2 regions of the Nonomuraea sp. NPDC002799 genome follow, and region 1 is predicted to be linked to the other one. Evidence: riboswitches for the same ligand, from Rfam matches in the RefSeq annotation. Region 1 holds a riboswitch; the other holds the start of a gene.
The links. A riboswitch is a leader RNA that binds a small molecule or an ion and turns the genes downstream of it on or off. The one in region 1 is predicted to bind thiamine pyrophosphate.
Positions count from the first base shown of each region.

Region 2: another riboswitch for thiamine pyrophosphate. It lies ahead of ACWD0F_RS29060 (purine-cytosine permease family protein); the one in region 1 lies ahead of ACWD0F_RS08235 (FAD-dependent oxidoreductase).

Region 1 covers NZ_JBSFVA010000003.1:323,137-326,530, reverse strand. Annotated here, with positions in the region: gene ACWD0F_RS08245 (thiazole synthase) at 1-280, opposite strand, end outside; gene thiS (sulfur carrier protein ThiS) at 273-473, opposite strand; gene ACWD0F_RS08235 (FAD-dependent oxidoreductase) at 470-1,879, opposite strand; TPP riboswitch at 1,848-1,962, opposite strand; gene ACWD0F_RS08230 (NAD(P)/FAD-dependent oxidoreductase) at 2,015-3,184, shown strand; gene ACWD0F_RS08225 (Rv2175c family DNA-binding protein) at 3,215-3,394, shown strand, end outside.
Region 2 covers NZ_JBSFVA010000018.1:13,872-17,265, forward strand. Annotated here, with positions in the region: gene ACWD0F_RS29045 (TenA family protein) at 1-481, shown strand, start outside; gene ACWD0F_RS29050 (Fpg/Nei family DNA glycosylase) at 528-1,406, shown strand; gene ACWD0F_RS29055 (rhodanese-like domain-containing protein) at 1,459-1,782, shown strand; TPP riboswitch at 1,817-1,930, shown strand; gene ACWD0F_RS29060 (purine-cytosine permease family protein) at 1,921-3,255, shown strand; gene ACWD0F_RS29065 (methylated-DNA--[protein]-cysteine S-methyltransferase) at 3,218-3,394, opposite strand, start outside.

The sequences.
Region 1 (3,394 bases):
AGTTCGTCCCCAGGGCCTCTCTGGCCAGCCGCGCCGTCAGCACGGCCTCGCCCGCGGTGAAGCAGCCCGCCGTGTTGGGGAGCACCTTGATGTCCCGTTTGCGCAGCACGTCGAGCACGGAACCGCGCGAGCCGGGGTCCAGCCGCCGCATGGCCACGGTGGTGAGCTCGGTCCCGGACGCGGCCAGCGCCTGGTCCAGCACCTCGAGCGAAGGCGCGCCGCCGGTCCCCATGATGAGCCGGGAGGAGAACTTCTCCCCGGCGATGATCAGATCATCCACCTTGCACCGCCGTCAGAACCTCCACGCGGTCACTGTCGCTGAGCGCCGTCGTCTCCCACGTGCCGCGCGTGACCACCTCGTCGTTCACGGCCACGGCCACGCCGGTGGTGGCCGAGGTCAACGTGCTTACGGCCTGCGCCACGGTCATGCCGTCGGCGACCTCATGCGCAGTCCCGTTGATCCACAGATTCATGAAATTTCCTGAAATCTCTCCGGCGCGCACAAGGCCGCCAGCTCGCCCAACTCACTGTCGCCATCACCCGAACCGCCGCCGTCACCCGAACTCCGGGCACCATCACCCGAACTCCGGGCACCATCACCCGAACTCCGGGCGCCGCCACCGGGACCGTCGCGGTCGATCCCAGCCAGCACGATCGCCGCCGTCAGCGGGGCCAGCAGCACGCCGCCCCGGTGATGCCCGGTGGCCAGGGTCAACCCCGGCGTGCCGCTCGGCCCGATGACCGGCAGGTTGTCCGGGGTCCCGGGCCGCAGCCCGGCCACGACGTCGGCGACCTCCAATTCGGTGATCCCCGGAACCAGCTCCCTGGCGTCACGAAGCAACTCGTAGAGCCCGCCCGCCGTCACCCGGGTGTCGAACCCCAGCTCCTCCTGCGTCGCCCCGACCACCAGCTCGCCGTCACCCCGGGGAACGAGGTAGACGGGGTTGCCGTGGACGGTCCCGCGTACACATCGGGTGAGCAGCGGGCTCGGCGAACGCAACCGCATGATCTGCCCCTTGACCGGCCGCACCGGCACGTCGGCCAGCTCGGCACTCCAAGCCCCGGCCGCCAGGATCACCCGATCCGCCCGCATCTCCGCCGGCCGCTCATCGCCGGCGCCGGCGGCGTCGCCGTCCGACTTCGCGCCGTCACCAGAAGGGGACCGGTCCAGACGTACGCCGACGACCCGGCCGTCCTCCCGCAGGAGCTCGCTCACCCGGGCCCGCACCACGGGCGCCCCCAGCCGATCCAGGGCGGTGAGCAGCGCCGCCGTCACGCGGCGCGGATCCACCCAGGCGTCACCGGGGGCCAGCAGCCCGCCGCGCACGGAGGGAGCCAGCATGGGCTCCAGACGGCGGCACTCGCGCCCGGTGAGCCGCTCGACCGGCAGGCCCAGCTTCTCCATGAACGCCGCGAGCTCGTCCAGCGCGGCAAGGTCGTCGGCGCCGAAGGCGACGTCGAGCATCCCGTCAGCCCGCAGATCCAGCCCCAGCCGAGCCCCTTCGCCGGGCCCCTGGCCCGGGGCGAGGCCCGCGTCGGCTCCCAGCAGGGCGTCGGTGGCCAGCAGGGTGTCGGTGGCCCGCAGGGCGTCGGCGGTCAGCAGGGCGTCGGCGGTCAGCAGGGCGTCGGCGGCCAGCTCGGCGGCGAAGGCGGGCCAGCGCCGAAGCGAGGCGGCTCCCAGCCGGAGCAGCGGCGCCTCGGTGTAGGCGACCTCGCTCACCGGGGCCAGCATCCCGGCCGCCGCGTAAGAGGCCCCGGCGCCGGGCGCCGGATCCACCACGGTGACCGGCCGCCCCGCGCGCGCCATCCGCCAGGCGATGGAGAGCCCGACGACCCCGCCACCCACGATCACATCCACTTGCGCTCCCTTCGCCGGCATGATCCGGATCAGGTGTCTTGCGGTCGAAGGCCCTGAAGCCTTCCTCTCAGCCCGGTAATGGCCGGACTCCCGCGCGTCTTTCCTGCACAGCCTACGGCCTCGGTGCGGCGTTCAAGCACGGCCCCCGTTATGGTCATGAACGTGAACCATGTGGTGGTGGTAGGAGCGGGCCTGGCCGGAGTGCGCACCGTGGAGGCCCTGCGCGGACGCGGATTCGGCGGCCGGATCACCCTGATCGGGCAGGAACGCCATCGCCCCTACGACCGCCCGCCCCTGTCCAAGGCGGTGCTGCTCGGCGACGCCGACACCAGCTACGTCGAAACCGACCTCGCCGCCATGGACGTCGACTTCTGGCCGGGCGTCAGCGCCAAGTCCCTGCGCTCGGGCGTCGTGGAGACGACCGAGGGCGAGCTCGGCTACGACGGCCTGGTGATCGCCACCGGAGCCGAGCCGATCCTGCTGCCCGGCGACGGCCCGCAGCACGTGCTGCGCACCATCGACGACGCGCACGAGCTCAGGGCCATGCTCGTTCCCGGAGCCCACATCGCGATCATCGGCGCGGGGTGGATCGGCGCGGAGGTCGCCACCGCCGCCCGCCGCGCCGGCTGCGAGGTGACGATCATCGAGGCCGGTCCCGCGCCGCTCGCGACCGCCGTCGGCGCCGAGATCGGCGCCCGCACCCAGCACTGGTACGACGGCATCGACCTGCGGCTCGACACCATGGTCGACTCCGTGGACGAGGGCGGCGTACGGCTGGTGGGCGGCGAGTTCGTGCAGGCCCACGCGGTCGTGACCGGCATCGGCGTACGCCCGGCGATCGAGTGGCTGGCCACCGCCGACATCGACCTGCACAACGGCGTCGTCACCGACGAGCACCTGCGCACCTCCCTGCCTCACACCGTGGCCGTCGGCGACTGCGCCGCCTGGTGGTCGCGCCGCTGGCAGACCAGGCTCCGCGTCGAGCACTGGGACACCGCCCTGAACGCCCCCGAGGTCGCCGCCGCCACCCTGCTGGGGGAGGAGGTCGCCTATGATCCGGTGCCCTACTTCTGGTCGGAGCAGTTCGGCCACATGCTCCAGTACGCCGGTCACCATCCGGCGGGCGAGCGTCTCATCCACCGTGGCGAGCCCGAGGGCAAGTGGTCGGCCGTCTGGCTGACCGCGGACGACTCCCTGGCCGCGGTGCTGGCCGTGGACCGGCCGCGCGACCTCGTACAGGGGCGCAGAATCATCGACGCGGGACACCGTCTCGACGTGGAGCGCCTGGTAGATCCAGAAGTCCCCCTACGGGATTGTGTTGTTTGAGCAAGCACGGCATGTGGTAGTTGTGGTTTCGTGACGCTTTCTGTTGCACAGATCGACCGGGAGACAGACCAGCTCGTCGACGAGTGGCTCACTCTCCCCGAAGTGGCCTCGCGCCTCGACCTCTCGCTGGGGCGAGCCAAGCAACTCCTCAAGGACCACAAACTCCTCGGCGTACGCCGAGGGGGAGGCGGGCCGCAAGTGCCCGCGGTG
Region 2 (3,394 bases), on a different contig from region 1:
GCAGGACTACCTGTTCCTGCTGGACTACGTGCGGGTGTTCGCCCGGCTGGCCTGGCGGGCGCCCGCGGCGCATCTGGGCGACCTGGTGGATCTGGCGCACACGACCTACCACGACGAGCTGAGCCTGCACCGGTCGATGTCGGCGGAGTTCGGGGCCGATCTGGAGGGGGCGGTGAAGGGGCCGGCGTGTGCGGCGTACACGGCGTTCCTGCTGGAGTCGGCGGGGTCGTACGGGGAGGGCCTGGCGGCGCTGTATCCGTGCATGTGGGGATATTCGAGTCTTGGACGGATTTTGGCGGAGAATCCGCCTGCTGAGCCGAGATATCGGGCCTGGGTGGACACGTACGCGGATCCCGGGTTCGCGGCGCTCACCGTGCGGATCGGGCAGATGATCGACGAGGCCGACCCTGACCCCGCGCGGGCGGAGGCTCTGTTCGCCGAGGGGATGGCGCACGAGCTGGCCTTCTGGAACGTGCCGTAGTTTCCACAGGCTGTGGACAGCCGGGCGCGCATCGTACTCTGGTGCCATGCCGGAACTTCCCGAAGTGGAGTCTCTCACCCACTTTCTGCGCGAGCGGGCGGTGGGCCGCACGATCGCAGGCGTCGACGTGGTCGGCTTCCAGGCGCTCAAGACCTTCGATCCGCCGGTGACCGCGCTCGGCGGGCTCACCGTCACCGGCGTGTCGAGGCACGGCAAGTTCCTCGACCTCGACTGCGACGGGCTGCACCTGGTCATCCACCTGGCCAGGGCGGGGTGGCTGCGCTGGCGGGAGGACCTCACGGGCGCCAAGCCCGTCCGTCCTGGCAAGAGCCCGCTCGCCGTACGCGTCCGGCTGACGCCCGACGACGAGGGCCTGGCGCCGGGGTTCGAGCTGACCGAGGCGGGGACGCAGAAGCGCCTAGCCGTCTATGTCACGAAAAATCCGGATGATGTGCCCGGTGTCGCCGCCCTCGGCCCCGACCCCCTCGCCGAGTCCTTCACCGTGGCCGCGCTCAAGGGCATCGTGGGCGGCAACCGCACCCAGATCAAGGGCCTGCTGCGCGACCAGAAGATCATCGCCGGCATCGGCAATGCCTACTCCGACGAGGTGCTGCACGCGGCCAGAATGTCCCCGTTCAAGATCGCGGCGACGCTGACGGACGCGCAGATCGCCGACCTGCACGAGGCCATCGTCGACACGCTGCGGGTGGCGGTCGAGCGGGCGCACGGGCTGGCGGCCAAGGACCTCAAGGCGGAGAAGAAGTCCGGGTTGCGGGTCCACAACCGGGCTGGGCAGCCCTGCGACGTGTGCGGCGACACCATCCGCGAGGTGTCGTTCGCCGACTCCTCGCTGCAGTACTGCCCCATCTGCCAGACGGGCGGCAAGCCGCTGGCCGACCGCCGCCTGTCCCGCTTGCTCAAATGACCCGGTCCGGCGCGCGTACCAGGCACGACGTGCGGCGCGAGATGATGGAGTCATGACCGTTCGTGAGATCGAGGCCAGCGCCGTTCCCGCAGATGCCTATCTGCTCGACGTCCGGGAGCAGGACGAATGGCTCGCCGGGCACGCGCCCGAGGCCGTGCACATCCCGATGACGCAGATCCAGCAGCGGGTCGACGAGGTGCCGGCCGACCAGACGGTCTACGTCGTCTGCCGGGTCGGCGGGCGTTCGTGGCAGGTCGCCTCCTGGCTCGACCAGGGCGGGCGCGACGCGGTCAACGTGGGCGGCGGCATGCAGTCGTGGGAGGCCGCGCGGCGCCCGATGGTCAGTGAGACCGGGCAGGAGCCGTTCGTCGCCTGACACGCCCCTCTATGACATGATGAGGGCGAAAACTACAGATCGTCGCGGGAGCTCGGGGTGCCGGGCTGAGAGGGCAGCTAGAAATCCGCTGCCGACCGCCTGAACCTGTCCGGGTAATGCCGGCGTAGGGAGTGTGCGATGTCGCATGTCGCCGACGAAGTTCCCCTGACTCTCGCAGGAAAGCCGCCCAAAACCCTGGGCGTGCTCGACCAGGGCGCGCTCTGGGCGAACCTGGGCGTCAGCCTCCTGGGCTTCTCCGGGGCGTTGTTCCTGCTCGATCCGCTCGGCAACGCCCCGCTCAGCCTGGCCGCCGCGCTCGTGGCGGCCGTGGTCGGCAGCCTGGTCGGCACGGCCATGGTGGGTCTTTCGGCGATCCCCGGCACCCACACGGGACAGCCGGCGATGGTGCTGCTCCGGGGGCTGTTCGGGGCCAGGATCTCCTACGTTCCCACGGTGCTGAACATCGTGCAGATGCTCGGCTGGGGCGCGTTCGAGCTGTGGGTGATCGCCAAGGCGGCCACCGCGATCTTCGGCGCGGTGCCGTACCAGGTGTGGGTGATCGTGGCGGGCGTGCTCACGACCGCGCTGACGATCTGGCCGCTCGGCTCGGTACGCATCCTGCGGCGGTACGTCACCGCCGGCGTGGTCGTGTCGATGGTCTGGTTCGCCTGGTTCTTCCTGACCGAGGCCCCCGCGCACACCGGCGGGTCCTGGACGGCGTTCGCGCCGGCCGTGGACTACGTGATCGCGCTGTCGGTGTCGTGGGTGCCGATGGCGGCCGACTTCGCCCGGCACTCCAGGTCCAGCAGGGCCGCGTTCACCGGCGTGGTCGGCGGTTACACGCTGGCGCAGGTCGCCTGCCTGGGGCTGGGCGTCTACGCGGTGGCGATCGCCGGGGCCGACGCGGTGCTGGCCGACAGCACGGCGGTGTTCGCCCCCTTCGTGGCGGTGCCCGCCGGCGCGCTGTTCTTCGGCATCCTGGTGCTGCGCGAGACCGACCAGTCCTTCGCCAACGTCTACTCCACCACGGTCTCGCTGCAGAATTTGATGCCGCGCGTGGACCGGCGGGTCTTCTCCGTCGCCATCGGGGTGCTCACCGTCGCGATCGCCCTGATCGTGGACGTCACGTCGTACGGCGCGTTCCTCGGCGTGATCGGCGCGGTGTTCGTGCCGATGTTCGCGGTGCTGGCCGTCGACTACTTCGTGCTCGGCGGCTCCCACCGCTGGAACACCGAGGAGAACGCGCCCTCACGCTGGTCGATGCTGGTGCCGTGGGCGCTCGGCTTCGCCGCCTACTGGCTGACGACCTCGACGCTGACGATCGAGCCGTGGGACGGCTTCTGGGCCGCGGTCCGCGACGCGATCGGCTTCACCCGGCAACCGTGGATGAACGGCGCGCTCGGCGGGGCCTTGGTGGCCGCGCTGGTCACGCTGCTCATCGGGTCGCTGCGGCGGCGCGGCGCTCGACGTTGAGCAGATGCTGCTTGGCGGCCGGGCCGCCCGCGTAGTCGCCGAGCGCGCCGTCCTCGCGCACCGCGCGGTGGCAGGGCACGACCACGCAGACGGGGTTGGAGGCCAGCGCGTTGCCGATCGCGCGCAGCGCGCGCGGCCG